One region of the Companilactobacillus ginsenosidimutans genome, then DNA from elsewhere that is predicted to be linked to it. Evidence: predicted binding sites of a transcription regulator. Region 1 holds the regulator's gene; the other holds the start of a gene.

Region 1 (15,882 bases):
CGTTGAGGAACTTGATCAAGCTCCAAAATGAGTCCACTTTCAGCTTTAGAAGCCATTTCAGCAGTTGAAGAAACTAGTCCAGCAGCACCCATATCTTGAATACCCATGATCCAATCAGAATGTTCTTGAACCAATTCGATACACGCATCCATCAAGAGTTTTTCCATAAACGGATCTCCAACTTGAACTGCTGATCTCTGTGACATACTGTCGTCAGTAAATTCGTCTGATGCAAAAGTTGCACCATGAATACCATCACGACCGGTTTTAGCACCAACATATATGATTAAATTATCTTCACCTGAGGCTTTACCATACTTAATGTCAGAATTATTAATTAATCCAACACACATTGCATTGACAACTGGATTATTTTTATAACGAGCTTGGAACGAAATTTCACCACCGACAGTTGGAATACCAATACAATTACCATAACCGCCGATACCGGCTACAATCTCATTTGCCAAATATTTAGTATGCTCATTGTCAATATTGCCAAACTTCAAACTATTTAGCATCGCAATTGGAGTTGCACCCATGGAAAAAATATCACGAATGATTCCACCAACACCTGTGGCAGCGCCTTGATATGGTTCAACTGCTGAGGGATGGTTATGACTTTCAGCCTTAAATACAACTGCTTGATTATCATCAATGTCAATAATTCCAGCATCTTCACCAGGGCCTGCTAGAACACGTTTGCCCTTATTTGGAAATTTTCGAAGAACATTTTTAGAATTCTTATATGAGCAATGTTCACTCCACATAACTGAAAACAAGCCAGCTTCAGTGTAATTAGGAAGTCGATGAAGAATTTCATCAGTAATTATTTTAAATTCTGATTCGCTCAATCCCCATGCACGATATAGTTTTTCTTCACTTATCATTGTGGCTGTTGGTTCTGTCATTTATAGATTCACCCTATCCATATGATTTTTTAATATCGATTGAAACATCTTGATTCCGTCATCTGATCCTACTAATTTTTCCAAAGCACGTTCAGGATGCGGCATCATTCCGAGGACATTCTTCTCTTTGTTTGTAATACCCGCGATTTGATCAACACTTCCATTAATGTCTTCTTCATATCGAAAAACGATTTGATTATTTTGTTTCAAATCTTTCAATGTAGACTGATCACAGTAGTAATTTCCTTCACCATGGGCAACGGGAATATCGATAACTTCATCTTTTGCATATTCTGTTGTGAAAATAGTCTGATTATTTTCAACGACAAGTTGTACAGTTTCACAAATAAATCTATTATGATTATTTTTAATCAATGCCCCTGGTAACAAACCAATTTCTGTAAGTATCTGAAATCCATTACAAATTCCTAAAACTGGTTTCCCTTCAGACGCCATACGTTTGATTTCAGGAATTATTGGTGCATGTGCAGCAATTGCACCACTTCTCAAATAATCGCCATACGAGAAGCCACCAGGGATAAGAACAGCATCGAAACCTTCGAGTGACTCACTTTGAAAGTTCACCATTTCGACCTCTGTTCCAATCCCGTCTTTTATCGCATAATAAAGGTCTTTATCACAGTTTGATCCAGGAAAAACAATAACTGCAAATTTCATTAAATTGCCTCCGATTCGACAAACTCATATCTATAAGTCTCCATATTGGGATTTGCTAGTAATCCATCACAAATCTTTTCAATATCGTCTTTTACTTTTGGAGAATTCTCATCGACTGTGATTTCAAAATACTTACCCATACGAATTTCGTGAACGTCACTGAATCCCATACCGTGGACAGCTTTTTTAACGGCTTCACCTTGAGGATCTAGAATTGATTTCTTATAGGTTACATATACCTTTACTAAAGTCATTATTATTTGGCTCCTTCTAATCGGTTAAGTACTTTTTTATAGGTTTCAACTAAGTCGGCTTCGTCTTTACGAAAAACATCCTTGTCGAGCGATTGATGCGTAGATTTATCCCAGAGACGGCAATTATCTGGTGAGAATTCGTCAATAAGAATAATCTGGCCATCTACTCGTCCAAATTCAAGTTTGAAATCGACTAAATCTAAATCATCCTTATTGAATAACGCAACTAGCAAATCATTAATTTTAAGAGTTTGTTTCTTGATGTAATCAAGTTCATCCCCACTCGCAATTTCCAAAGATTCAATCTGATCGTCGTTGATGAATGGATCATTTAAAGCATCACTCTTGTAATAAAATTCTATGATAGGTTTAGCTAAGTTCTTGCCAGCTTCCAAATCAAATTTTTTTGCAAAACTACCAGCAATTTTGTTTCTCAAAACAACCTCGACTGGAATTAACTCTGTTTTTAAGACCAATTGTTCGTGATCTGAAACATTTTTTACCAAGTGGGTGGTAATTCCGTTTTCAATTAAATATTCAAAAATATAAGAGGATATTTGGCAATTTAACTTTCCTTTTCCAGGAATTTGTTCTTTTCGAACTCCGTTAAATGCTGTTGCTTGATCTTTGTAAACAATGAGTAATTCTGAATCATTATCAGTTGCAAACACGTCTTTAGCTTTTCCTGAATAAATAAGTTTATCTGACATCGTTTCTCCTATATGTCCCAAAGGGAATTTTCTTTAATTTGTTGTTTTGCATATTTAACGTCGTCTGACAGGATTGTAATATGTCCCATCTTCCGATTAAAGAGTGCTTCTTCCTTACCATAATCATGGAAATACCATTCTGAATGAGTAATAATTTGTTTTTTTGCATTTCCCAAATGTTGGCCCAATAAATTGACCATGATTGCCGGCTTGAATTGAACCACTTGTGGCATTGGCCATCCACAAATACCAAGGATATGAGTATCAAATTGAGAAACATTACATGCCTCTATTGTTAAATGTCCTGAATTATGAGGACGCGGAGCAATTTCATTAACGAAAACTTGGTGGTCTTTTGAAATAAAGAATTCAATGCACATCGTACCGACAAGTTCCAAGTCACTGGCAATTTTTCTTGCTATAGAAATACATTCCGCATCTGTTTCAGGTCGAATATCTGCGGGACAACTACTTGTATGAAGAATATTATCGCGATGTTCATTTTCAATGACAGGGAACACTGAATGTTCACCGTTAACATTTGCGGAAATTACAACCGATACTTCCTTCCACAAATCAATTTTTTCTTCTAAAATACATGGGCCATACGACAGCAATTCTTCAGCATCATCTTCATCAAAAGAATTGCTGTTAAGAATCATTTGACCTTTGCCATCGTACCCACCTTCAACTGTTTTCAAAATGGACGGGTAGCCAACTTTATCAATTGCTGTTTCAAGGTCTTTTACAGAATGAACAATTGCATGATTGGCAACAGGAAAATCATTTTCAGCTAAAAACGTTTTTTCCCTAATTCTATTCTGTGTAACAATCAAAGCTTTCGTACCCTGTGGTATGTCACAGTAATATTTGGCTTTTCCAATAGTCTCTGCATCAACATTTTCGAATTCATAAGTGATCAGATCGCAATCTTTAGCTAATTTCAAAATTGCTCCCAAGTCACCATAATCAGCAATTATTTGTTCATCAGAAACTTGTCCCGCTGGACTATTTGAAGTTGGATCTAGAACTATGACTTTGAATCCTTTCTCTTTGGCAGACTGAGCCATCATTTGTCCCAATTGGCCACCGCCGATAATTCCAATTGTCTCCCCTGGAAAATGAATTTTATCCAAATTGTTTCCCACTTTCTAATGAATTATTTCGCATCGTTTCCTTATATTGCTTCAGAGATTCTAAATACGAAGAATTATTTAAAGCACATATCTTTGTGGCCATTAATGCAGCATTGGTTGCTCCAGCCTTGCCTATTGCCATGGTTGCAACTGGAACTCCACCCGGCATTTGAACGATTGATAATAGAGAGTCCATACCTTTAAGTGCATGGGATTCTACAGGCACACCAATAACCGGTATGTTCGTTGTTGCAGCAACCATACCAGGTAAGTGTGCGGCACCGCCGGCACCCGCAATAATAACTTTGTATCCGGCATTTTCAGCATTCGTACCAAAATCAATCATTTCTTGAGGCATCCTGTGTGCTGAGATAACATGTACGGAATATTTAACGTTGAGTTCTTTCAAAACATCAATTGTGTTTTGCATAGTCGATAAGTCTGAAATTGAACCCATAATTACTGCTACATCTGTCATAAGCCATCTTCTTCCTTTAAGCATATATAAAGTGTAACAAGATTAATTTTCATTATCAAGAAATTGACGTATATTATTGTTTATTTTTTTATTATTGTTCGTTTATTTTGACTTATAAATTCATATAAAAAAAATAATATAATAATTGTTCGTATTTTACTGTTATTTTATCATGAATATAAAAAAATCCCGATACGATAAATTCGTATCGGGATATAAAATAAGTTATTAATTATTTTTCTTTCTTTTGTTGTGCTTTCATTGATGCCATAACTTGGTTAAGTTTCTTCTGTGAAGGCTTTTGTCCCATTTGTGCCATCATTTGTTTGATCATATCAGCACTGATTGGCGGATTGTCTTGAAAATACTTTTTCATATACCATCTGGCAACGAAAAATCCGATTACGACTCCGGCTAACACACCGATGATCGCAGCGATAACTATTGGCCACATATTCTTCTCACCCTTTCCATACTTATCTAATACTACATAAATTTACGTCTAATTTAAAGTCTAATCGTCTCTTAGACCCTTTTCTCTTTGAATTTTACGAACTTTTTCAGGTGTAACTTCTTTTCCCTCTTTATCGAATACTCTCATCATTTCAATTTGGGATTTGAAACCTGCTCTAAAGTTTTCCAAATACTCTTTACGAAGGGCACGTTGCTCCTCTTCTTCTTCTTTGGTAATTGTTCTATCTTTGGCTTTATGAGCTAAATCATTTAGCTTTTCAACTAAAGTTTCATTCTTTGTCATATTTGTCACCCCATAACCGAACACTTGTTTGAATTATACCTTTTACTTTGATACAATCTATTTAAGATATTAACAATGAGGTGTTCTAATGTCAAAAAACGAAGGATCAAAACAAACTCAAATACTTGAGTGCATCCACGACTACTTAGACGAACATGGTTATCCGCCAACGGTTCGTGAAATTTGTGAAGCAGTTGATCTTTCTTCAACTTCTACTGTCCACGGTCATTTATCTCGCTTAGAGAAAAAAGGATATATTCAAAGAGATCCAACTAAACCACGTGCACTTGAATTGACAATTTCAGGGCTTAATTTAATAGGTATAAAATCAAAAGAGATTCCTATTATTGGTACAGTTGCAGCTGGACAACCAATTTCCGCAGAACAGGATTTTGAAGGTACTTTCCCTATCCCACCTGACTTATCACGTGATTCTGGTGAATTATTCATGCTCAAAATTCATGGCGAAAGTATGATCAACGTTGGTATCCTAGATGGTGATCAAGTTATTGTCCATGAACAAAATACCGCAAACAATGGTGAAATCGTCATTGCAATGACTGAAGACATTGAAGCCACATGTAAGAGATTTTACGCAGAGAATGGGCACTATAGACTTCAACCGGAAAATGATACCATGGATCCTATTATCTTAGAAAATGTTGAAATCGTCGGTAAAGTCGTTGGTCTTTATAGACCTCAAATATTCTAAACGTTATCACACCATCTGGTGTGATTTTTTTTGACAATTGGACACAAAAAAAAGACTTGCGTATGCAAGTCTTTTAAATTGTCATGACTAGATGTCACGACGACGTTCTTTAATACGTGCAGCTTTACCTGTACGATCACGAAGAAAGTATAGTTTACTACGACGTACACGACCATATCTAACAACATCGACTTTATCAACACGAGGTGTGTTAAGTGGGAATGTTCTTTCAACACCAACACCACTTGACATCTTACGAACTGTATAAGTTTCGCTGATACCTGTACCGTGTTTCTTGATTACGACACCTTCGAATAACTGAATACGTTCACGAGTTCCTTCAACAACCTTAGCATGGACACGAACTGTGTCACCAGCGCGGAATTCTGGAATGTCAGAACGTAATTGTTCTTTTGTAATTGCTTGAATTAATGGCTTCATTAATTTTTTCTCCCTATCCGACACTCATACATATCTTTATCTAATACACAGCGGAATATCGTTAATTGTGTTTAAACACTTCTAATATACTACATTATTTGTGATTACTTGTAAACTACATTTCTGAACGAATTTCACGAAGTAACTTCTCTTCTTCCTTTGTCAGATCAATAGTTTCGAGCAAATCAGGACGTCTTATTAAAGTTTTTCTCAACGACTCTTTTAAACGCCAAATTCTAATTTTTTCATGATTACCACTTGTTAATACCTCTGGTACTTCTTTACCACGAAAATCGGCTGGACGGGTATATTGTGGATATTCAAGTAATCCATGCGAGAACGACTCTTCCTCTGCTGAAAAATTATTACCGAGAACACCGGGAACAAATCGCATCGTAGCGTCAATCATACTCATTGTAGGTAATTCTCCACCTGTGAGAATGTAGTCCCCAATCGACACCTCATCAGTAACTAAATCTTTAATACGCTCGTCAAAGCCCTCGTAGTGTCCGCAAATGAATACTAACTGCTCTTCTTTTGCAAATGATTGGGCCATTTTTGTATCAAATGTTTTACCTGCAGGATCTAAAAGAACGACCCTTTTTTTACCAGGATTCTCCGTTTCCAAATAACTCATCGCATCATAAATTGGTTGAGCTTGTAAAAGCATCCCCGCTCCACCACCATAAGGGGTATCGTCAACATGATGCTGCTTATTAGTTGTAAAGTCACGGAAATCAATTACTTGTAAATTGAGCAACCCTTTTTCTTGAGCTTTGCCAATTACAGATTCATTCAAAGCATCAAACATTCTTGGAAATATACTTAATATTGAAATATCCATTAGTCTATCAATCCATCCGGAAGATCAACATTGATAACTTTGTTATCAATATCGACTTTTTTTACTACATCTTCGATATACGGAATAAGTACTTCATCATACTTTGGACCTTTAACCACCCAAACGTCGTTAGGACCCAATTCCATAATCTCTGTCACCTTACCAATTTCGCCTAGCTTTTCATCAACAACCGGCAAGCCAACAATCTGACTATATAAAAATTCACCTTCAGCCAACTCAGGCTTTATTTCATTAGAAGTAAACAACTCGTTACCTTTGTATTGTTCAACGTCATTAATATTATCGAATCCTTTGAATTTCAATAGAATAAAATTCTTATGCTTACGAGACGACTCAATAGTAAATTCTTTGTTTCCAGCTTTTGATTTCATAATCAATTTGGAACCAGATTTAAATCGTTCCTCAGGAAAATCAGTGATAGAAATAACTCTTACTTCACCCTTGATACCATGAGTATTGACTATTTTGCCAACACGAAATAGTTTATCTGACATTTAATTCTCCATTTAAAAGAAAATAGGACCATGATAAAAGCAAGTTTTATCTGATCCTAATCGTCTTAATTATTTTGTATACTTGCTTTCATGATACTTTTGCATCAAACCATGTTTCTTAAGTAAGTTATGTACTGTATCTGAAGGTTGTGCACCTTTTTGTAACCAGTCCATGATCTTGTCATCATCTAACTTAAGTTCTTCTGGTTGTGAGATTGGGTTGTAGTAACCAACTTGTTCGATGAAGCGGCCATCACGTGGAGCACGTGAATCTGCAACAACGATTCTATAGAAAGGTCTTAATTTACTACCCATACGTTTCATTCTAATTTTAACTGACATTGTATGTCCTCCTGAAATTTCTTAACTTTGTTAGTATACACAAAAATAGATAGCATGTAAAGGAAAAAACTTTACACCCATCCGTTTTTTTTAATTACTCTTGAATCGCTTAATTTTCTTTAAACGTTTCTTCTTATTTTTCTTCTGCTTACGTACCATGGAGTGCATTGCCATCTTACCGAGACGCCCTTGGACACCATTCCCCATAAGTTGATCCATACCGTTCATGTTACCCTTACTCATTTGTTTCATCATATCTTGAGACTGTTTGAATTGCTTAATCATACGGTTAACTTCTTGAACAGAACGACCTGATCCAGCAGCAATTCTACGTCTTCTAGAAGGGTTTAGAAGTTTTGGATCTTCTCGTTCCTTCGGAGTCATCGAATAAACAATGGCCTTCAGGTGAGAAATATCTTTTTCATCAATATTAACATTTGCCAAGGCTGGGTTATTTGCCATACCTGGAATCATTTTCATAATTTCATCGAGTGGACCCATTTTTTGAATTTGATCCATTTGATCAATAAAGTCGTTAAAATCAAAGCTATTCGCCTTAATTTTTTCAGCCATGTCTTCTGCTTGCTTCTGATCATACTCTTTTTGAGTTTTTTCAATCAAGGTAAGCATATCACCCATACCAAGAATTCTATTCGCCATTCTATCAGGATGGAAAACGTCTAGTTGGTCAAGTTTTTCTCCTTGACCAATAAACTTGATTGGTTTTCCAGTTACAGCACGAATTGATAGCGCTGCACCACCACGAGTGTCACCATCAAGTTTTGTAAGTACAACACCGGTGATATCGAGTTGCTCATCAAAACCAGCAGCAACTTTGGCTGCAACTTGACCTGTCATTGAATCAGCAACAAATAAAATTTCATTTGGTTGCGCTAATTCTTTGATTTGCTTTAATTCGTCCATCAATTTCTCATCGATTTCCAAACGTCCGGCAGTATCAATAATTACATAATCATTTTTATTTTCAGCAGCCTTAGCCAATCCATTTCGAACAATATCAACTGGGTTCTTGTCAGTACCTTCTTCATACACAGGTGCACCGACTTGTTCAGCAACAGTCTTCAATTGTTCAATTGCAGCTGGACGATAAACATCCCCTGCAATAAATAATGGACGAGCTTTATCATTAGCCATTAAATATTTTGCAAGTTTACCAGCTGTAGTAGTTTTACCAGCACCTTGGAGACCAACCATCATGATGATTGTTGGAATATGGGGAGCTTTATTTAACGGAACAGCTTCAGTTCCCATGAGTTTAGTTAACTCATCATCAACAATTTTTACGACTTGTTGTGATGGAGTTAAGCTATCCATAACTTCAGCGCCTAATGAACGCTCTCTAACTTGTTTAATAAAGTCTTTAACAACATCAAAGTTAACATCAGCTTCTAACAAAGCCATTCTAACTTCGCGCATCACAGTACGGACGTCGTCTTCAGATAATTTACCCTTTCCTCTTAAAGAAGAAAAAACTTTATTAAGTCTTTCGCTTAAACCTTCAAAAGCCATATTTAACTCCTATTACATCTCATTTATTTTTGAAATACGAGTGACTAAAGCAAGTAATTCTTTGTCATTCGAATATTTATTTGATACTAGATTACTTAATTCATTTGCAATATCATCAATTTCTTGAGTTTTATCAATTAAATTAAGTTCTTTCTCAAATCTTTCCAACGAAGAAACGGACCGGTGAATATTGTCTAACACGGCTTGTCTTGAGACATGCAACTGTTCGGCAATTTCACCTAATGAAAAATCTTCAACATAATATAAGTTCATATATTTGTCTTGTTTACTCGTAAGTAACGTATGGTAAAAATTGTACAACAAATTTATCTCATTCGTCTTTTTCATATCCATTTTATTCACCTGAATCGACAATCAAGTCCTTAAACAATCCATAAATGAATTTCTCAGCGTCAAAATCACGCAGATCGTCCATTTGCTCGCCTAATCCTACTAATTTAACTGGTAAATGCAATTCATTTCGAATTGGCAGTACAATCCCACCTTGGGAACTTCCATCTAACTTAGTTAAAACAATTCCAGTAACGTTGGTAGTCTCATTAAATTGTTTAGCCTGGCTTAATGCGTTTTGACCGGTTGAACCATCTAGTACCAGTAAGACCTCCTGCGGTGCATCTGGCAACTCTTTAGTAATGACACGTTTGATTTTTTCAAGTTCACGCATCAAGTTTTGCTTATTCTGGAGACGTCCGGCAGTGTCAACCAACAGTATATCAAAGTCCTCATTAATTGCACGTTGAACAGCATCATAAACAACTGACGCCGGATCTGTTTGAGCAGCTTTGGCCTCAACAGGAACATTGACTCTTTTTCCCCAAACCTGAAGTTGTTCAATCGCTCCAGCTCTAAATGTATCACCCGCAGCTAATAGAACTTTCTTACCTTGAGACTGGAACCTATGAGCCAATTTTCCGATGGTAGTTGTCTTTCCGGCACCGTTAACCCCGACAAATAAGAACACTGTAGGATTCTTATCTTGACTGAAGTGTAAAGTGTTATCTTCTTCTTTACCTTCTTCATCATACATATCAACTAATTTTTCGACAATGACATCAGAAACATCAGCACGCTTCTTTACGTTCTTCAGTTTCACTTCTTCACGAAGTTCATCCGAAATTCTCATCGCAGTTTCGTATCCAACATCAGATTCAATGAGTAGCTCTTCAAGGTCATCAAAGAACTCTTCATCGACACTTCTGAAGTTAGCTAGGAATTTGTTGAAACGAGCACTAAAAGATGTACGGCTTTTTTTCAATCCTTCGTCATATTCTTTGACATCATCTTTTTCATCTGAATTAGTTTCAGATTCTTGTACAGATCCATCAGTGGCATCTTCAGTTGTTTGCGTATCATTTTCTTCTAAAACATTTGTTTCGGTTTCTTCAGGTTGTGTTTCAGTAGACTTATCTTCTACAGATTCGGTTGATGATGAATCCGAAGTTGAAACTTCTGAATCAGTTGATTCCTCCTCAAGCTTTGTTGAGTCGTTAGACTTTTCTACACTTGAATCTGATTCAGTTTCTTCATTCGATTCTGAAGAAATTTCAGATTCGGATTTTTTTGCATTAGCGTCCTCGTCTTTATCATCTTCAGACTTTGAAGTTGCTTGTGGCTTTTCTTCAACCACAGAAGTATCATCTGGACTAACTTGATCACTGGACTGTTGATCAGTTTGTTCCTCATTCACTTCTTCATTTTGTTTCTTCTCATCTTCTTTATCATTGCCAGAAAAGGCTTTTTTAATCCTATCAAAAAGTCCCATGTTTACTCCTATTCCTTTATCTCAACAGTTAGAACCCTGGATACACCAGATTCTTCCATTGTAACCCCGTATAGCCGATTAACATTCATCATCGTCCCCTTACGGTGGGTTATTACGATAAATTCAGTATTGTCATCATAACGATTTAAATAATTAGCAAAACGATAAACATTTGCATCATCTAACGAAGCTTCAACTTCATCAAGAATACAAAATGGCACTGGATTAACTTTAATAATTGCAAAAAGTAATGTGATTGCCGTTAATGCCTTTTCACCACCAGATAATAAGCTTAAACGTTGGAATTTCTTCCCGGGTGGCTGTGCAATAATCTCGATTCCCGTCGCCAACATATCGTTTGGCTCAGTTAGTACTAGTTTAGCACGACCACCAGCAAACATTTCTGGGAAAATAACCTCAAATGCCGCTGCCACATCATCAAATGTTTTTTTGAATCTGGTAATAACTTCATTATCCATCTCAGACATTGTATCAAGCAATTGCTTCCTAGCTTTAACCAAATCATCTTGTTGTGAAGTTAAGAACTCATACCTATCTTTGACTGCATCGTATTCGTCAATTGCGGAAATATTAACATTTCCAAGCTCTTTAATACCCATCTTCAAAAGATGTGCATCATGTTTAAGCTGTTTAGTGTCAATATTGTCTTCTTTTATTTCAGCAATCGCTGCCTCATAAGTTATTTGGTACTGCTCTGATAATACATCAAGTCTGCCGTTCATATCATTTGAAAGCTTCGTGGACTTAATAGCCAAATTCTCTTGTTGATCAGAAGCTGATTTTTGCAAATCGAAATTTCTTTGTGCTTCCTGATTCAGTCGTTCTGATTCATCATACTTGGTTTTTCTCTCAGTTTGGAGCTTTTGCAAATCCAACTTAATGGTTTGAATCTGTTTGTCTAATGACTGGACTCGCTCCTTAATTGCCGAATTGTTTGTATCAAGCTTTTGTCGTTCTGAATTCAATGCTTCCAATTGAGATTGTAAACTTTCAGATTGTTCATTGTTTTCGCTTATTTCAGATTTTAGTCGTTTAATCTGATCTGATTCATTTTTAAAGTTACTTTTGACAACTACAAGTTGAGTCTGTAACTCTTGCATCTGTTTATTGGTTTTTTCTTGTTCAGAATCAAAGTCATTAAGTACTTTTTGTTTGTGTTCAATATCTACTTGCAAATCAGCAATTGACTGTTTAAGTGTTTTTGAAGCTTCAACTTGATTTTGCAATTCATTTTCGATATCTGTACGTTCTGATTGAGTACGTTTCTGGTTGTATTGCAATGCTTCCTGTTGCTCTTGCAAATGCTTTTGTTCATTTTTATGGCTAGAAAGCTGATTCTCAAGTTGGTTCTTTGATTCCGTATATTTCTTCAACTCATCACTAATTGATTCATTTTCTTTACGCAATTGAATTAGTTGTTCACGTAACCTTTGAACGCTTCTTTGTTTCTCATCAATATCGTGTTCTTGCTTTGAAAGCTTTTCAGTTAAACTATCTAACTCTTCTTTACGCGTTAAAATGCTACTATTGAATCTACGTTGTTGACCACCAGTCATAGATCCACCAGCATTTACGACGTTACCATCAATAGTTACAACTCGATATTTTCTACCAACCGCGGCGGATGCCCTGGTGGCGGCATTAATATCTCTAGCGACGATAACATTGCCTAAAATACTTTTTATAACATTACTAACTTCTGATTTGAAATTAATTAAATCAGCAGCTATCCCAATATAGCCATCAACATTTTTTACTTTGTCTAAATCTGTGGAATAAATATTTCTTGGCTTGATAATACTTAGAGGCAGAAAAGTCGCACGTCCCCCTCGATTTGTACGTAAATAATTAATACCTTTTTTTGCGGATTCCTCATTTTTAGTAACAATGGATTGAAGTTGATTCCCAGCTATAGTTTCAATAGCAACTTGATATTGCTGCGGAACCTCGATTAATTCAGCAATGGCACCAACGATACCGCCAATTTCTGTACTGTTATTCAAAACGTTCTTTGCACCATCGTAAAATCCGGCATGTTCGTGTTCCATATTTTCCAGAACATTTTTTCTTGCCTTAGTTTCTTGAACATTTTCCAACAGCTTCAGATAAACCGAATTCTCACTTTGACCTTCTTCGGTAATCTTTTGCATGGAATGTTCGAGCTTTTGACTTTTACTAACCAAATCCTCATTTTCATTATCTAACTTTTTTATTTCCTCTCGTACTTGAGTAATTTTGACATTTGAATTATTCAAATAGCGGACTACCTCAGCCAAACGTTTTTCTTGGTCAGCTGATTGTGAGGCAATTCTGGTCAATTGCTTATTAGAAAATTTTTGTTCATTAGAATTGGAGACTTGCTCTTGAAGTGAATTTACATAATTATCCCTTGCATCCGAAATACTCTTATTTAATTCTTCTGGAGTTTTATCTTGGATTTGTTTAATTTCAGAAATTTGCTTTGAAAGCAAATTAATCTGTGACCGATAATCAGAGAGTTTTTTTTGTCTATCTTCCAAATCAGATTTCTTTTCTTGATTATCAGTTGATAAATTGGAGATTCTTTCGCTGATGGAATTCTTACTTGATGCATTAAATCCATTTCGCTCATCCGAAACAGCAATCTGTCCATTCAATTTTTCTAATTCTCTGGTTGTTGATACTAACTGATCTTGTTTTGTATCAATGCTAGATACTATTCGATTAACGTCTTCACGATTTCGATTAACTTGAAGATTTGATTGTTTAACTTGATTATCAATATTTTTAAGGCTGGCTTTGACCTCATCAATTTCTTTTTGAATTCCAGACTTTTGATCGGCCAAATCCTTAATTTCAAGAGCAAGGATTTGTTGATACAAAGCATCATATTTACCCTTTTGTTCCTGATAATCACGTGCAATACTAGCTTGTTTCTTCAAAGGTTCAACCCGTTGAGATAATTCTGAAACAATATCCGAAACTCGATGTAAGTTATCAGTTGTTTCCTCAAGCTTGTTCTCAGCCTGTTGTTTCTTTTGTTTGAACAACGAGACACCAGCAGATTCTTCAATAATACTTCTACGTTCGACTGGCTTGCTATTAAAGATTTCTTCAACTCTACCCTGAGAAATAATTGAAAATGACTGTTTTCCCATTCCTGAATCCATAAAAATTTCATTGATATCTTTTAGACGACAATTTTTATTGTTAATCGAAAATTCACTATCCCCATTTCGGAATAGCTTTCTTTTAATAGTAACGTTTTCTTGTTGTGACTTTAATTCGTGATTTGAATTATCAAATTGTAAAGTAACCTCAGCACGATTCATTTGTGGCCGAGTATCACTACCGGCGAATATTACGTCAACCATTTTGTCACCACGCAAACTGCGTGCTGATTGTTCCCCCATGACCCAGCGGATAGCTTCTGTAATATTTGATTTTCCACTACCGTTAGGTCCAACAATTCCGGTTATTCCGGAAGTAAAATCGATCTTGGTTTTGTCAGCAAATGACTTAAACCCGTTGATCGTCAATGATTTTAATGGCATAAATTAACTCCTATAACTCTTCTAGTGCACGTTTTGCAGCCATTTGTTCCGCGTGTTTTTTACTATAACCATAGCCTTTTGATAGAACCTTCTTATTTACAACGAGTTCAATTTCAAATTTTTTGTCATGGTCAGGTCCTTCTTCATCTATCACCTGATAATTAATATCGACTTCTCCAGCCTGTTGCAGTTTCTCTTGAAGATGTGTCTTGAAATCTGTGTCTTCAGAAAATTCACCAGAAGCAATATGTGGATAAACAACTTGTGTTAAGAATTGTTCAACTACTTCATTACCTTGATCAAGATAAAGAGCACCGTTGAAAGCCTCAAAAATATCTTCAAGCAATGTATGTCTTTGACGAGCACCTTGTTTTTCTTCACCTCGGCCAATTTGTAAATACTTGTCGATGTGAATTTGCTTTGCAAATCGAGCAAAACTATCTGTTCTAACAATGTCTGACCTCAAACGCGTCAATTTCCCCTCAGGTAATTCTGGAAAATGTGTGAAAAGATACTCTGAAATATTAATTTCCAGTACAGCATCCCCTAAAAACTCTAAACGTTCGTAGTCTCCAATGTTAAGGTCTCGGTGTTCATTATCATAAGATGAATGTGTCATTGCACGCTCAACCAATTTCTTATCGTTAAACGAAATACCGTAATCTTCTTTTAATAAATCAAAAAATTTAGGATCTAACATAGTTCGACTCCCTTCAAATACTTCTCATTATACTAAATTTTTACGCTGAATAATTGCATAAGTAAAAAAAATAAGACCATTTGGTCTTATTTTTGATTATTTTTGATATAGTCTACTGCATCACCGACGGTTGCAATTTTTTCAGCATCCTCATCAGGGATTTCTGCACCAAACTCTTCTTCAAGTTCAAGTACAAATTCCACATAATCAATTGAGTCACCGTCAAGATCTTTAGTGAATGATGTTCCTCTAGTTAATGAGCTTTGTTCTACTTCAAATTTATCAGCCAAAAGAGCTGTAATTTTATCAAAAATTTCTTGTTCAGACATATGCTTACTCCTATATACGACTATTTGTCGCTTTGCATTTTTTCAAAATATGTATTTGCTTTGTTTACTGTATCGTTTAGTAACATATCATAAATTTGCTTGACTGTGTAAAAAATTGTATCAACATCTGCAGCACCATGCGCTTTAACAACTGGAGATTTCAATCCTAATAACACAGCTCCACCTGCACGTGAGGTGTCAAACGTAT
Region 2 (15,882 bases), 180 kb from region 1:
CTACTATTCTCGTTAGTAATATCTTTTACAAAATCAGCTTCTCTTTCGAGAGTGTGATCAACATCAACAGTATTTACTTGAGCAATACGAACTGATTTACCATTCATATCAAAACTCTTGGCATCCATGTCAATCAAGTCTTGTGTTGACTTATCATCCAAGTCAGTACCAGCCTTAAGCATTTCCATGCCCCATGATTGGTAATCAATTCCAGCTGTTTCTGATAGGCTCTTCAAAGCAGCCTTATCTTCATCAGTAGTAGTTGGTGATTTAAGTAATAATGTATCAGAGATAATTGCTGAGGCCATTAATCCGGCAATGTTACCAGGAACTTCAACTTTCTCTTCGTTATACATTTTCCACAAAATTGTACTTGTGCAGCCAAGTGGTTCTGCACGGTAGTACAATGGCAAGTTTGTGTTAAAGTTAGCAATTCTGTGGTGATCGATCACATAAGTTACTTCAACATCATGAATGTTGTCGAAACTTTGTTGATCCTCGTTGTGATCTACTAACATAACCTTGTCTGTGTCGGCAACAGTAGTAATTCTAGGATATTTGTAATCAAATTTATCGAATACAAACTTTGTTTCTTTGTTGGGTTCACCTTGAGCAACGGGTTCAGTGTTCATACCCATCTCATTTTGAAAGTGTGAAAATGCAATTGCTGCAACAACAGCATCTGTATCAGGATTTTTGTGTCCAACTACTAATTGTTTTTCTTGTGCCATTACTTAAATACTCCTTTTCCAAATTAAGATTTTAGTCTATCGGTATAGCTCTTCTTATCAATGAAACTATCCCACTCGTTGAAAAATTGTTTGATTCGAGGAATTTTATCCTTATCATCACGATATACAAAAGTTAATTCACTTGAAATTACAGGTTCCAGTGGAGTTTGATAAAATTTGAAAATATCTTCATGGGCAATACAGAAACTCATTGGTAGTCCTGTATTGACACCTTCAGAATCTTGAACAAACTTCAACAACTGATATGGTGATGAGAATCGTGCAACAACTTTTGGCGCATCGACCAACGAATTTTTGAATTTTTCAATCATCAAATCGGTGAAGTAATATCCACGCAAATATGAAACCCATGGATTTACAATAGCTTCTTTATAAGTTGCTTTACCCTTTTTGGCAATTTTTTCATCATTATGTACCAACATTATCGTATCATTAATAATCTTCTTTGACTTATAAGATTTCCAATTTTTGATAATGTTATCGGGCAAATACATGATGGCAATATCTATTTTATTATTTTGAATTTCATCCCATATCTCACTTCGCGTCAAAAGCATCAAATCAATTTCGACGTTAGGATTAATACGATTAAACTCAACTATAAAATCTTCAATAACCTTTGATTCAACCGCAGCCAAAATCCCGATACTAATAGTTCCAGTACTATCGGAAGATTTTTGTTGGATTTGGTCGGTGACGGTATTAATTGCATCAAAAATTTGATGAGTTGCATCAAGTAGAATTGTTCCAGCATCCGTCAAATAAATTTTTTTACCAACGCTATAAAACAGCGGTGCTCCGACGACCTTCTCAATTTTTTTAATCTGCTGAGTTAATGCAGGTTGAGTTATACCCAACGATTGGGCCGTCTTCGTATAACTCATATTTTTTGAAAGCTCATCAAAATAATTTAGTGCTTTTGAACTAAATACTCGTCTTGCATCTTCATCTAACATAAAGATCACTCCCTTTACCAATCAAAACTAACCATTGAAGTAATAATACTATATATAATAAAAAAATTATAGCTTTCCTTAATTATTAATATTGATTATTTCAAATCTGATTGGGTTTCCATCAGTTGAAGGGTCTAAAATAAATGATCCATTTGAATATCTATCCGCGTCATTATGAGCGGAGAAATCAATTGAAATATCATTATTTTGATCAGTGATTACATGCAATTCAGTTGATGCATTGGTCTTAGTTACTAACAAAATACGGTGTGGCTCCCGTTTAAGTTCACGTAGAGTTAACACTCCACGTCTTGCACGGCTTGTTGCTGGTATCTCAGATAATTTCATTTGCTTATATGATCCACGTTGAGTCAAAATTGCAATTTTATCTGATTTACTATCCTTGTCAGCAATAAAGTATCCAGCTATTTTATCATCAGCCTTTAAACTTACAAATTTAACACCGACAGCCTTACTACCAACGACTGGCACTTCACTAATCGGAAATGCTGAAGCATATGAATGTTCTGTAAAGACATAAACTAATTTATTATCAGCCTCTTCAGGTGAAATATAAGCTACGTCTAATACAGTTGTATCATCATCCTTAAGTTTGATAAATCGGCTGGCTCTGGACTTGTACGTACGTCCAGGAAGCAAATCTTGAAAATCAATCTGCTTAACATAGTTACCATTGGTTCCGGTTAAGAATGTTCCAGTTTGCTTTAAATCTTCAAAGATAAAGGCTTTTAAGACTGATTCATCGGTTCCTAAACCAACTTCTTGAGATAAATGAGAACCAGTATCTTTCCATCGACTATCTTCCAATTCAAAAATCTGACGATAAATCAGATTTCCTTTATCGGTAAAGATAAATAAGTGGTTTAAAGTATTAGCTTCAACATCAAGAATCGGATAATCTTCATCCTTAAGTCCGTTGTCACCTGGATCAGAAGCGGCAAAAGATCTTTGACTACTTCTCTTAACATATCCATCATGACTGACTAACACATGAACATCTTCACTGGCAACCATAACTTTAGTATCGACTTTGATGTCATCAACCTTTGCTTCAATTTTAGTTCTACGAGCATCAGAATAGTTTTTTTGCACTTCTTGAAGCTCTTTTTTAATTACACTCATCAAAGTTGAATGATTATTGATAATCTTATTCAACTTGCTGATTAATGCAGTTAATTCGCTGTTTTCTTTTTCTAATTCTGTTACATCGGTATTAGTCAAACGATAAAGTTGTAACGAGACGATAGCTTCAGCTTGAGGCTCAGTGAATTGATATTCTTTAACCAAATTATTTTTAGCATCAGATTTGTTCTTACTTGCACGGATAGTTTTGATAACCTTATCAAGTATTGATAAAGCTTTGATTAAACCTTCAACAATGTGCAGGCGCTTCTTAGCTTTATCCAAATCAAATTTTGAACGACGTAAAACAACATCTTCTTGATGTTTTACATATTCAGTCAACATTTTAACTAAACCAACTTGTTGTGGACGCATGTCTGCAATAGCAACCATGTTAAAGTTATAAGAAATTTGAAGATCGGTATTTTTAAGTAAGTAATTCAAAATACCTTGAGCATCAACATCTCGCTTTAACTCAACAACAATTGACAATCCTTGACGATCACTTTCGTCACGAACTTCAGCGATACCATCAACTTTTTTAAGAACACGAACGTCATCCATCTTTTTAACTAAAACAGCTTTATTAACTTCGTAGGGAATTTCCGTAATAACGATTTGCTGTTTGTGTCCACGAAGCTCTTGAATAGAAGTCTTTGATTTAACAAAAACTTTCCCACGACCGGTTTCATAAGCTTCACGAATGCCACTCGCACCTTGAAGAATTCCACCAGTTGGAAAATCAGGACCCTTAACGATTTTCATTAAATCATCAAGTGTTGCATCTGGATCATCAATCAATTTAATGGTTGCTTCAATAACTTCACCCAAATTATGTGGTGGAATCTCGGTAGCATACCCCGCAGAAATACCTGTAGCACCATTGACTAACAAATTTGGAAATCTAGCTGGTAATACCTTAGGTTCTTTTTCAGTATCATCAAAGTTCCATTCTTCGTCGACAGTGTCCTTGTTAATATCACGCAACATTTCAGCGGAAATTTTACTTAGACGAGCTTCAGTATAACGCATGGCAGCTGGGGGATCCCCATCCATTGAACCATTGTTACCGTGCATTTCAATTAAAGGTGCACGCAATTTCCAATCTTGAGAAAGTCTGACCATAGCTTCATAAATTGATGAGTCACCGTGCGGATGGAAGTTACCCATGACATTACCGACACCTTTAGCCGATTTTCTGAATCCCTTGTCATAAGTATTTCCATCTAAGTACATTGAATATAAAATTCTTCGCTGTACAGGTTTTAATCCGTCACGTATATCAGGTAGAGCTCTTTCCTGAATAATAGACTTTGAATATCTCTCAAAACGATCACCCATAATTTTTTCTAATGGGATGTCTTGAATTTTAGGAGAATTTTTAGCCAATATTTATCACCTATTCCTTATTCAATAAATCATCAACAATTTTGCTGTCCATATGATCAGTATCATCGACTTTTTCCAAAATGTTGTCGCCCTCTTCAGTACCATTGAAGCGGACATTTTTTTCAATCCAGTCACGTCTAGGCTTAACTTTATCACCCATCAGTGTTGTAACACGACGTTCTGCAAGAGCAGCATCATCAATATTTACACGAATTAAAATTCTTGTTTCTGGATCCATAGTTGTTTGCCATAATTGATCAGCATTCATTTCACCAAGACCTTTAAAACGTTGCAAGTCGTAACCCTTACCAACTTTTTTGATAGTCTTTGCCAATTCATCAGGAGTCCAACAATATTCAATTTTGGTTTTAGCACCACGTCCCTTTTGAACTTTGTAAAGTGGTGGTAAAGCAATATAAACATGTCCAGATTCCACCAATGGACGCATATATCTGTAGAAAAATGTTAATAGCAAGATTTGGATATGCGATCCATCATCATCAGCATCGGTCATAATAATAACTTTGTCATAATTCCGGTCTTCCAATTTAAAATCAGCACCGACACCGGCACCAATTGTATAGATCATTGTATTAATTTCTTCGTTTTTATAAATATCTTCTAGTTTAGCTTTTTGAGTATTTAATACTTTACCACGCAATGGAAGAATTGCTTGGAACTTACGATCTCGTCCTTGCTTTGCTGAACCACCGGCAGAATCACCCTCGACTAAGAAAATTTCATTTTTCTTGGCGTCTTTTGATTGAGCTGGCGTTAGTTTACCAGATAGTAGGCCATCTGTTTTCTTGTTTTTCTTACCATTACGAGTAGATTCTCTAGCTTTACGTGCTGCATTACGTGCCTCACGCGCCTTTAGAGCCTTTTTAACTAATGTTTGGGCCTGTTCCCCATTCTCCATCAAATAAAAGCTCATCTGCTCATATACAAGCTGATCAACAGCCGCACGTGCTTGAGGAGTGCCAAGTTTACCCTTCGTCTGACCTTCAAATTGAAGTATCTCCTCAGGTATCCGAACTGAAATGATCGCAGAAAGTCCCTCTCGGACATCGCTACCTTCAAGATTCTTACTATTTTCCTTTAAAAGACCAACTTTACGAGCATAATCATTGAAAGCCTTAGTCAATCCAGACTTCATTCCGGCTTCATGAGTACCACCATCAGCAGTACGAACATTATTAACGAACGAGATAATATTCTCAGAATATCCATCATTGTATTGACCAGAAAATTCAATCTCAATTTGAGAATTGTCACCCTCAATGTAAAAAATATTTCCAAGAGTATCTTTATCCTCATTCAAGTACTTAACGAATGACTGAATACCATCTTCATAATGGAATATTTCTTCACGAGGTTCTTCTCCTCGCTTGTCAGTAATTGTGAATTTAACTCCCTTGAGTAAGAAAGCTGACTCACGTAATCTTTCAGCAAGTGTGTCAAAATTGAATTTTGTAGTTTGAAAAATTGTTGAATCAGGCTTGAAACTAATAGTAGTACCACTAGATTCTTTAGTCTTTCCAGTCATCTTAAGTGTTCCAACTGGATGGCCACCTTTTTCAAATCTTTCTTCGTAAACTTTTCCATCACGAACAACACGGACAGTCATCCATTCGGATAAAGCATTTACAACTGAAGAACCAACACCATGTAGTCCACCAGATGTCTTGTAACTATTTTCGGAGAATTTACCACCAGCGTGAAGTACAGTTAAGATAACTTCAATCGTTGGTTTTCCAGATGAATGCATCCCCGTTGGCATACCACGACCGTGGTCGACAACAGTAATACTTCCATCATGATTAATTGATACATTTATTTCCTTACCAAATCCAGATAGAGCTTCATCGACAGCATTGTCGACAATTTCATAAACCAAGTGGTGTAGTCCACGAGTATCGGTTGAACCAATGTACATACCTGGACGTTTACGAACAGCTTCTAATCCTTCAAGGATTTGAATCGAAGAATCATCATATGATGATTTAGGCATTTAAATCATTCCTTTTTTAAATTAGCTTGATAACAGTTGTTAATTATATCATGGATATTCAAAAGTAAAGCAAACATATGTTCAAAAAGAAATCTAATTTTTGGTAATGATTCACAATTATCTAAATTTTTAATCAAAAAACAGTTATTATTAACAATAGTAATGGTTAAAATAGTTCAAAGGACCTATACTTAGATAAAATTAGAATGAGAGCGTGATCATATGTTTTTAGCTAAACTCTTCATCTGTATAATTCTAGCATACCTGATTGGTTCATTCCCTACGGCATACATTGTGGGAAAAGTTTTCTTCCGCAAAAATATTTTTGACTTCGGTAGTGGTAATGTTGGTACAACCAATGCCTATCGAGTTTTTGGACCAATCGCTGGTACTGGAGTACTATTTGCGGATATTCTTAAGGGAACATTAGGAGCATTCTTACCGATATTCATTGGTTTAGATCGTCCTTGGATGTTGTTTGTAGGTTTATTCGCAGTCATTGGGCATGTATTTTCTATCTTTCTAAAATTCAAAGGTGGAAAAGCAGTTGCAACTAGTGCCGGAATTTTATTAGCTTACAGTCCAATACTTTTCTTAGTTTGCTTTGCTTGTTTTGCACTTATAGTTTATCTAACCAGTATGGTCAGTGTCGCAAGTTTAATAACCATAGTTGTCTTTACACTTGCTTCACTCTTCTTACATGATTGGATATTAACGTCAGTTGCCTGTGTGGTAACAATAATTATTTATGTCAAACACATCCCTAATATCAAACGATTACTGAAGGGTAAAGAGAATTTGGTTTCAATTGGTTTGGCATATCAGCGTCAACAGAAAAATAAATCTCAAAATAAAAACGACCATTAAGGTCGTTTTTTTATTTTGCTATTTAAATGAAATACTGTAGTAAGCTTCAAACTTATCTTCAGGATCAAGTGTATTGATTCCGTATTTAGTAGTTAATTGATGGTCAGTATCGATTTTGTCCGCAATACCCCACCAGGGCTCAATACAAACAAAATCGCCTTGAGTAGGATACTGAGACCAGATACCAACAAACTTTGCGTTACCCGTATCTAAATTGATCTTATGATCAGTTTTATCGCTACTGATAGTGATGACTGTTGGTTCACTAAGACTGTAAATAATCGCATCGTCCACAAATTCTTCATGGGTTAAATTAAAATCTTGATTATCCACCCTTTTTTCTTGGCTCAGATCAATATTAGCATCTTTTAAACTAATTCTAGAGCGAGCAGCTTTAGGAGTTAGACTAACTTTAAAATCTTCGTAAGACAGTCCCTTTACAAAAGGAACTGCAAATCCAGGATGAGCACCAACAGCAAAATACATTGTCTGCTCCGAATCTTTATTTTTAACAATATAACTAACTTGTAATGTATCCTTCACCAATTGATAAATTACCTGAAGTTTGAAGTGAAATGGATAAACTGAGTATGACTCTTGATCATCTTCTAAACTCAAAATGAGTTTACTATCAGTTTGAGACTCAATTTCAAAGTCTTTATCACGAGCAAATCCGTGTTGAGACATTTGAAATTTTTGATCATTGTAATAATAATGATCTCCATTAAGTCTACCCACAATTGGAAAGAGTACTGGTGCGTGTCGATTCCACACTTCAGGATCAGCTTGCCAAATAAGTTCTTGATTAGCTTGATTCTGAATACTAATAATCTCTGCACCGGATGATTTTACTTTTATACTTAAAAAATCATTCTGAATCGAATAGACTTCCATGTTTTTCACCTCTATAGGATATAGCGTGAAAGATCAGTATCAGAAACAATCTTACCGACTTGTTCCTTAACATATTCACGTGTAATTGTAATGTCTCCCATTTGCATATCTGGACCTTCAAATAAAATATCGGCTAAGAGTTTTTCTAGTACTGTTGATAGTCTTCTTGCACCAATATTTTGATTAGTATTATTCAAATCAAATGCCACTTTAGCAATTTCTTCAACGGCTTCTTTAGTAAATACTAAGTTAATGCCATCAGCCTTAGTTAAAGCCACGTATTGTTTAGTTAAAGCATTATCAGGTTTTGTAAGGATTTGAATAAAGTCATCTTCAGTTAAGTCCTTAAGTTCAACTCGAATTGGGAAACGACCTTGAAGTTCAGCAATCAAATCACTTGGTTTACTCTCAGCGAAAGCACCAGAACCAATGAATAGAATATGGTCTGTACGAACAGCACCATATTTAGTATTGATCTGAGAACCTTCAACAATAGGCAAAATGTCACGTTGAACACCTTCACGTGAAACCTCACCAGATGTCTTCTTATCACCAGCAGTAATTTTATCAAACTCATCAATAAAGATAATTCCTTTATTTTCAGTCTTTTCGATAGCTGCTTGATAAATTTCATCATGATCAACACGTTTAGCTGATTCTTCTTGAATCAATGCTTCACGAGCGTCTTTAACAGGAAGTGTTCGAGAAATCATTTTCTTTGGAATGATTGAATCCATCATACTACTCATATCAATACCCATGTTTGCCATTTGGTCATTCATAGGATTAGCTTTGCGTGATTCCTCAACTTGGATAGTAACTTCCTTGTCTTCAAGAAGTCCTTGATCAAGTTGTTCTTTAACACTTAATCGTTTATTGGCAACATCATCAGTAACGTCACGACCTTCATCAGGGTCATCATTACCAGCTTGTGTACCAGGTCTTAACATGTCACCCAAATTACTTGAGTTACCCATGTTGGTTAACATTGACATAAAATCGTTCATGCCATTTTCTTGTTTTTGTTCTTTTTTAATTGCGGGAACAAGTAATTTAACTAATTTTTTGTCAACTTTACGGCTAACCTCTGGTCTGATTTCGTCAAATTTTTCCTTTTCTTCCATGGTTACAGCAACATCAACCAAGTCACGAACCATTGACTCAACATCACGGCCTACATAACCAACTTCTGTAAATTTAGTAGCTTCAACTTTTACAAAAGGTGCCTTAACGATTTTTGCTAATCTTCTGGCAATTTCAGTTTTACCAACACCAGTAGGTCCAATCATTAATAGGTTTTTAGGAGTGATTTCTTGTTGCATCTTATCAGGAACTTGCATACGACGATAGCGGTTGTACAAAGCAATCGCAACAGATTTTTTAGCCTCGTCTTGTCCAATAATAAATTTGTCTAATTGTTCAACTATTTGTTTTGGAGTTAAGTTATCCATCTATGAATCTCCTCTAGAATTTGTCTGTAATGATATTTTGGTTTGTAAAAATATCGATTCCTGAAGCAATACTTACACCCTCACGTGCAATTTCTTCAGCAGTCATATCCTTAGCATGTCTTTGCATAGCAACTGCAGCTGCTTGAGCAAAGTTACCACCTGAACCGATTGAAATAACATCTTCATCAGGTTCGATAACTTCACCACTACCTGAAATTAACAAAACATTATCTTTATCCAAGGCAATTAACATTGCTTCAAGTTTTTGAAGTTGTGGATCTTTTCTCCAATCTTGCGCCAATTCAACAGCAGCACGCTTCAAATTACCTGAATAAGCTTTTAACTTCTTTTCAAGCCAATCTTGAAGTGTCATAGCATCAGCGACACCACCAGCGAATCCGATAATGACTTGATCATCAAAGATACGTCTGATTTTGTGAGCAGAACCCTTCATAATGAATTTTTCACTAAGAGTGACTTGTCCGTCACCAGCAATTGCAGTCTTTCCGTTATGCTTTACAGCTAAAATAGTTGTCATAAAAGTATATCCTCTCTATCTTGGAAAATATTTTTTATAGTCTTTTTGTAAATGTTCCATTGTTACATGCGTATAGATTTGTGTTGTCGATAAACTTGAGTGACCTAACATTTCTTGTACAGTTCTCAAATCAGCTCCATTATCCAACAAATGAGTGGCAAAAGTATGTCGAATCATATGCGGATGAATATCGGCTGTCAGACTAGTTTTCTTAATAATCTTGTCCAGAATATATTCAATCCCACGACTGGTAATTTGCTTACCATGATTATTAATAAATACAAAGTCATGTTGTTCTTCATACTTTGTCATTATTTTCATCCTAGCGTCATCTAAGTACTTGCGTAGAGCCGATTGTGAATACTCTCCAAACGGAACGTAGCGGTCCTTATCACCTTTACCGTGAATCAAAACAATTCCATTATTAAAGTCCAATTGCGAAATTGTCAGATTTGCACATTCACTGACACGCATCCCTGTCGCATATAACAATTCTAACAAAGCTGAGTTCCTTTGTGAAAGGAGATCATCGCCTTTTACAGCTTCAAATAGTTGTTCCATCTCTTTTTCATAAAAGAATCGTGGTAGTTTTCTTCCTTTTCGTCTCAATTGAACTAGTTCGAATGGATTATTTTTTACAAAATTATTTCTCACTAGAAAATTATAAAACGAACGTAATGATGAAATACGTCGAGCAATCGTATCATCAGAATATTTTTTTTCATCCATAAATGTTAAGTAAGTCTCAACATCAAATCGGTCTACAGGAGTAAAACCTTGGAACCCGCCATTTTCATTCAGGGATTCGATGAAATTCTTTATATCCTCTAAATATGATTTCTTTGTATCATCAGAATAATGCCGATTAACAACTAAATAATCGACAAACTTGTCTACCAAATCTTGTTCAATCATTATTTTTGAACTGCTTCTTCGTAGTCTCCATTAGGACAGATGACTTGACGGCCACCCTTGACCTTCTTTTCAACCAAATAATGTTGGTCCTTAGGACAATTTCTGCCAATTGGCTTATCCCATGATACAAAGTCACAGTCAGGATATCTAGAACAACCATAGAAGATACGATTCTTCTTTGATTTTCTTTCGATAACTTGGCCTTTTTTACATACGGGACATGTAACACCAATTTCCTTAACGATTGGCTTAGTATTACGACAATCTGGGAAACGTGAACATGCATAAAATTTACCATATCTACCAAGCTTGATTACCATTGGTGCCCCACAAATATCACAATCGATTCCCGCAGGTTCATCTTTAATTTGGACTTTTTCAATGGTATCTTCAGCAGACTTGAGTTCTTTTTCAAATGGACGATAGTAGCGATCAACAACTTTGACCCAGTCTTCTTTACCCTCTTCGATATGATCAAGTTCATCCTCAAGATTGGCCGTGAAATCAACGTTAACGATATCAGGGAAGTAGTCTTGAATTAGATTATCAACAATTCCACCGAGTTCAGTTGGCTCAAAACTTTTACCATTCAATTTGACGTAATAACGTCTTTGAATTGTATCAATTGTTGGTGCATAAGTTGATGGACGGCCAACACCGTTTTCTTCCAAAGCTTTAACTAATGAAGCTTCAGTGTAACGTGCTGGTGGCTGAGTGAAATGTTGTGATGGATCATTTGATTGAAGTTGAACCTTATCACCCTCGTTAATGTCAGGTAAAATATTATCCTTCTTGCCATTTTCAGCAGTACTTTGATAAACCTTTTGATAACCTTCAAACTTCAATTTTGATCCGTTAGCACGGAACATTACATTATTTTGAGTAATATCAACTGTCATAGTGTCGAACACAGCAGGTGTCATTTGACTTGCTGTGAATCTTGACCATATCAAGTCATACAAACGATATTGATCACGACTCAAAATCTCTTTCAATGATTTAGGAGTGCGGTAAACAGAAGATGGACGGATAGCTTCATGGGCATCTTGTGCACCTTCTTGGTTCTTATCGTTTCTCATCTTTACAGCTGCAAATGGTTCGCCATATTCTTCATGGATGAACTTAGATGCTTCTGCTTGTGCAATTTTTGAAATACGTTTTGAATCAGTACGCATATAAGTGATTAAACCAACAGTTCCTTCTTTACGACCAAGGTTAATTCCTTCATATAACTGTTGGGCAATCATCATAGTTTTTCTAGTTTTAAAATTAAGCTTACGGTTGGCTTCTTGTTGTAATGAACTAGTTGTAAAAGGTGCAGCAGGGAATCTTTTACGTTCCTTCTTAGTAACTTTCTCGACATCGAAATCATCTTTCTTATCGATCTGTCCTAAGATCTCTTGAACTTTATCATTATTTTTGAGCTCAACCTTTTTATGATTTACACCATAAAAGTTGGCCTTAAACTTACTCTTCTTATGTTTGAATGTTGATTCAATCGTCCAATATTCTTCTGGAACGAATTTCTTAATTGAATTCTCACGTTCGATAACTAACTTCAAAGCGATTGATTGCACACGACCAGCACTCAATCCCTTTTTAACTTTTGCCCATAAAATAGGAGAAATTGAATAACCAACTAATCTGTCCAATACACGTCTTGCTTGTTGTGCATCGACAAGGTTCATATCAATACTTCTTGGACTCTTAAAAGCTTGTTTTACAGTATCTTTAGTAATTTCGTTAAAGACAACTCGGTTCTTTCCATCTACATCTAATCCAAGTAAATGGGAAACATGCCAGGCAATTGCCTCGCCTTCACGATCCGGATCGGCTGCGAGATAAACTCTTTTAGCTTTCTTTGCTTCTTTTTTTAAATCTTTAATAACAGGGCCTTTACCACGAATTGAAATATATTTTGGTTCATAATTGTGGTCAACATCGACACCCATTTGACTCTTTGGTAGATCACGCACGTGACCTAAACTTGCGACAACGTGATAATTTCTACCAAGATATTTCTCGATAGTTTTTGCTTTAGATGGTGACTCAACAATCACCAGATTTTTTGATGTTGGCACGTAGACGTGCTCCTTTCTGAATAACTAAAGTTCAATTAAAAAACTGAACTAATATTAAATATGAATTTTTGTTTTGTCAATCAAATAATACATTTAATTTGATATTTTCGAAAGCGTTTGCTAAATTTCATTAAAATTAATTAACGGAATTGCACCTTCTTGTATGAGTTTATTACATCCAGCAGACGGACTTGAATCAATTCGACCAGGAATAGCATAAACGTCACGATTGGAATCCAGTGCTAATTCAGCAGTAATTAACGCACCACTACGTAACTTAGCCTCAGTAACAACAACTTTCTGACAAAGTCCAGCAATTATACGATTCCTCTGTGGAAAATGCCAACGATTAATTTTACTCCCGGGCGGATATTCACTCAGAAGCAATCCTTGTTGGCCAATCGTATTCTGTAATTGCTGATTTTCTTTAGGATAAGAAATTTCCAATGAGCTACCAATTACAGCAATTGTTTTACCTGAATTATTTAAGGCTGCCATATGAGCCCATGAATCGACTCCTCTGGCTAAACCACTCACGATTGTGTATCGGTCTACTAACTTTGGAACTAGTCCTTGAACACAGCCATGACTATAACTAGTTGCATTCCTAGAACCAACAATAGCCAAACATGAAGTTAAAAGCAAATTTTTATTTCCACGATAAAACAGAATTGCCGGCGGATTATAAATATTTCGCAATTGTTCTGGGTAATAATCATCCAAATAATTTATTGCTAAAATGTTTGAGCTATCTGCTTTGCTTAATAATAGAAGAAACTGGTTAAATTTCTCTGGTTCCAGCTCTCGATGCAAATATGCTAGTCCTGCAGATTCTATATTTGGGCTCGAAAAAGAAAGCTTAATAATATGTAATAAGTGTTTATTTGAAACCATCTGTGTCATCCGACAACGAATCAAAAAGTCATGCATTTTTCCCATAAAAAAACCACCTCGTAAAATAAATTACGCAAGTGGTAGTTAATATGACTTTAAAATATCTTTCACTGGTGAAAAGCTTTCACGATGAATCGGTGTTTTTCCAAATTTTTCTAATGCTTGTAAGTGTTCCTTCGTACCATATCCATCATTATGTGCAAACCCAAATTCTGGATATAACCGATCATACTCCATCATCAACCTATCTCTGGCAACTTTAGCAACAATACTAGCTGCCCCAATTGACAAAGATTTTGAATCACCTTTAATCAATTTAGTTTGAGGAATATCAACTGGTATAGTCATTGCATCAACTAAAATATGATCTGGTTTCAGGTACAAATTATTAATTGCATCGCCCATTACTAATTCAGTTGCATGATAAATATTTTCTTTATCAATTAGGTGTGGAGATCCAACAGCAACACTGATATCAATAGCTTGAGAACAAATTTGGCGATACAATTCACTGCGTTTTTGACTGCTGAGTTTTTTTGAATCATCCACCTCATACAACGTATTATCATGGGGCAAAACCACAGCTGCTGTGACAACTGGACCTGCTAATGGTCCACGTCCGACCTCGTCGACACCTGCAACAAATAAATTGCGATCCCAGAAAGGCAATTCAAGACGTTCCTTAAGTTCAAATTTTTCAAGCAACAAGGCTTGTTTTTCTTTAGCTTTGTAATATTGTCCAAGTAACTTTTGGACACCTTTTCTCGAATCGCTTTTCAAAGATTCCAACTCTGATTCTGAGGGATGAGATCTCAAAATATCTTTGACATCATTAACAGTCAAACTATTCTTCATAAAACTCTCCAGGAATATCAAAGGTAATTCTTCCAAATTTCAAATTACGTACATCCATGATTACGCGTCGTGCAGCGCGATCATAGTCTTCTTTATATCCAAATTTTTTAGTCAAATTCATCAACAATTCTGCAGTTGTATGATTATTTACATCCGACTTATCCAGATCATAGACAGACATAATTCTGTCCAAATAATTCGTCTGTAAAAAGTTCAATGCAAAAATTGCCACATCATCTGGCGGATAAATTTTATCTTTGATTGCACCTGACAATGCTAATTTCATTCCTACCTTGGGATCAGTGATTTTTGGCCATAAAATACCGGGAGTATCGAGTAAATCAATACCATAGTTAGTCTTTAACCAATTTTGATTTTTAGTAACTCCTGGTTTGTTACCAGTAACAGCAACATTCTTACCAACCATTTTATTTAAAATTGTTGATTTACCGACATTAGGAATTCCAACACACATTGCTTTAATTTGATAATTTTTCACGCCATTACGTTCATATTTATCAATTTTATCAGCAAGCTCAGATCTGATTAGTGAATTCAACTTTGCCAATTTATTATGTTTGGCATCGGATTCAATTGATGCGGTACCTTCTTGCTTATAGTTCAAGATCCAATCATTGGTCAGCTTAGGATCAGCCAAATCAGCTTTATTCAAAATAATAATATGTTTTTTCTGATTAATAATTTGTTCCAAAATTGGATTTCTTGATGAATATGGTAGCCTTGCATCGACGATTTCTAGCACGATGTCGACTACTTTCAAACGTTCTTGAACTTGGTTTTTGGCCTTGTTCATATGACCGGGATACCATTGTAGGACCATACTTATCACCTATTTTCTGTCTGTGTCTTTATATTTAGCATACGCTTCGTCAAAAATTGTCATCGCTGGCAAGTATCCAGCATTTAATTCTAAGTATTCTGATAATTTTTCGTAATCCTCTTCTTGCTTTGGAAATGATTGATCACGAAAGGCGTTATTAGCAAACTCTGCCTCGGGTTCTACACTTTCAGGATTTCGAAGTGTCATCAGAAATTGGTAAAAGCTCCTTCTCATTTCGTACCTCTATTTATCTTCATTATCCGTCATTTTCTTGTTCATGACATCAAAAACTAAT

What was found. The regulator LexA, encoded in region 1, represses DNA repair genes until DNA is damaged. The targets are predictions, from matches to a motif close to CNAACANNTGTTNG.
Region 2: a site for LexA is predicted at 6,322-6,335, ahead of parE (DNA topoisomerase IV subunit B). Genes of this name have one in related genera too.

The regions. Positions count from the first base shown of each region.
Region 1 covers NZ_CP012034.1:645,273-661,154, forward strand. The annotation lists gene purL (phosphoribosylformylglycinamidine synthase subunit PurL) at 1-911, opposite strand, end outside; gene purQ (phosphoribosylformylglycinamidine synthase subunit PurQ) at 912-1,589, opposite strand; gene purS (phosphoribosylformylglycinamidine synthase subunit PurS) at 1,589-1,843, opposite strand; gene purC (phosphoribosylaminoimidazolesuccinocarboxamide synthase) at 1,846-2,553, opposite strand; gene purK (5-(carboxyamino)imidazole ribonucleotide synthase) at 2,562-3,689, opposite strand; gene purE (5-(carboxyamino)imidazole ribonucleotide mutase) at 3,682-4,167, opposite strand; gene ABM34_RS03335 (YneF family protein) at 4,400-4,621, opposite strand; gene ABM34_RS03340 (DUF896 domain-containing protein) at 4,682-4,924, opposite strand; gene lexA (transcriptional repressor LexA) at 5,013-5,636, shown strand; gene rplS (50S ribosomal protein L19) at 5,724-6,077, opposite strand; gene trmD (tRNA (guanosine(37)-N1)-methyltransferase TrmD) at 6,193-6,921, opposite strand; gene rimM (ribosome maturation factor RimM) at 6,921-7,436, opposite strand; gene rpsP (30S ribosomal protein S16) at 7,506-7,778, opposite strand; gene ffh (signal recognition particle protein) at 7,869-9,308, opposite strand; gene ylxM (YlxM family DNA-binding protein) at 9,321-9,662, opposite strand; gene ftsY (signal recognition particle-docking protein FtsY) at 9,664-11,091, opposite strand; gene smc (chromosome segregation protein SMC) at 11,100-14,645, opposite strand; gene rnc (ribonuclease III) at 14,656-15,345, opposite strand; gene acpP (acyl carrier protein) at 15,432-15,674, opposite strand; gene plsX (phosphate acyltransferase PlsX) at 15,695-15,882, opposite strand, start outside.
Region 2 covers NZ_CP012034.1:467,977-483,858, reverse strand. The annotation lists gene ABM34_RS02590 (manganese-dependent inorganic pyrophosphatase) at 1-731, opposite strand, end outside; gene ABM34_RS02585 (LysR family transcriptional regulator) at 755-1,708, opposite strand; gene parC (DNA topoisomerase IV subunit A) at 1,787-4,240, opposite strand; gene parE (DNA topoisomerase IV subunit B) at 4,251-6,251, opposite strand; gene plsY (glycerol-3-phosphate 1-O-acyltransferase PlsY) at 6,474-7,118, shown strand; gene ABM34_RS02565 (aldose 1-epimerase family protein) at 7,137-8,012, opposite strand; gene hslU (ATP-dependent protease ATPase subunit HslU) at 8,024-9,463, opposite strand; gene hslV (HslVU peptidase proteolytic subunit) at 9,477-10,001, opposite strand; gene xerC (tyrosine recombinase XerC) at 10,017-10,916, opposite strand; gene topA (type I DNA topoisomerase) at 10,916-12,997, opposite strand; gene dprA (DNA-processing protein DprA) at 13,118-13,936, opposite strand; gene ABM34_RS02535 (ribonuclease HII) at 13,976-14,746, opposite strand; gene ylqF (ribosome biogenesis GTPase YlqF) at 14,736-15,587, opposite strand; gene ABM34_RS02525 (YozE family protein) at 15,597-15,821, opposite strand; gene ABM34_RS02520 (YpmS family protein) at 15,831-15,882, opposite strand, start outside.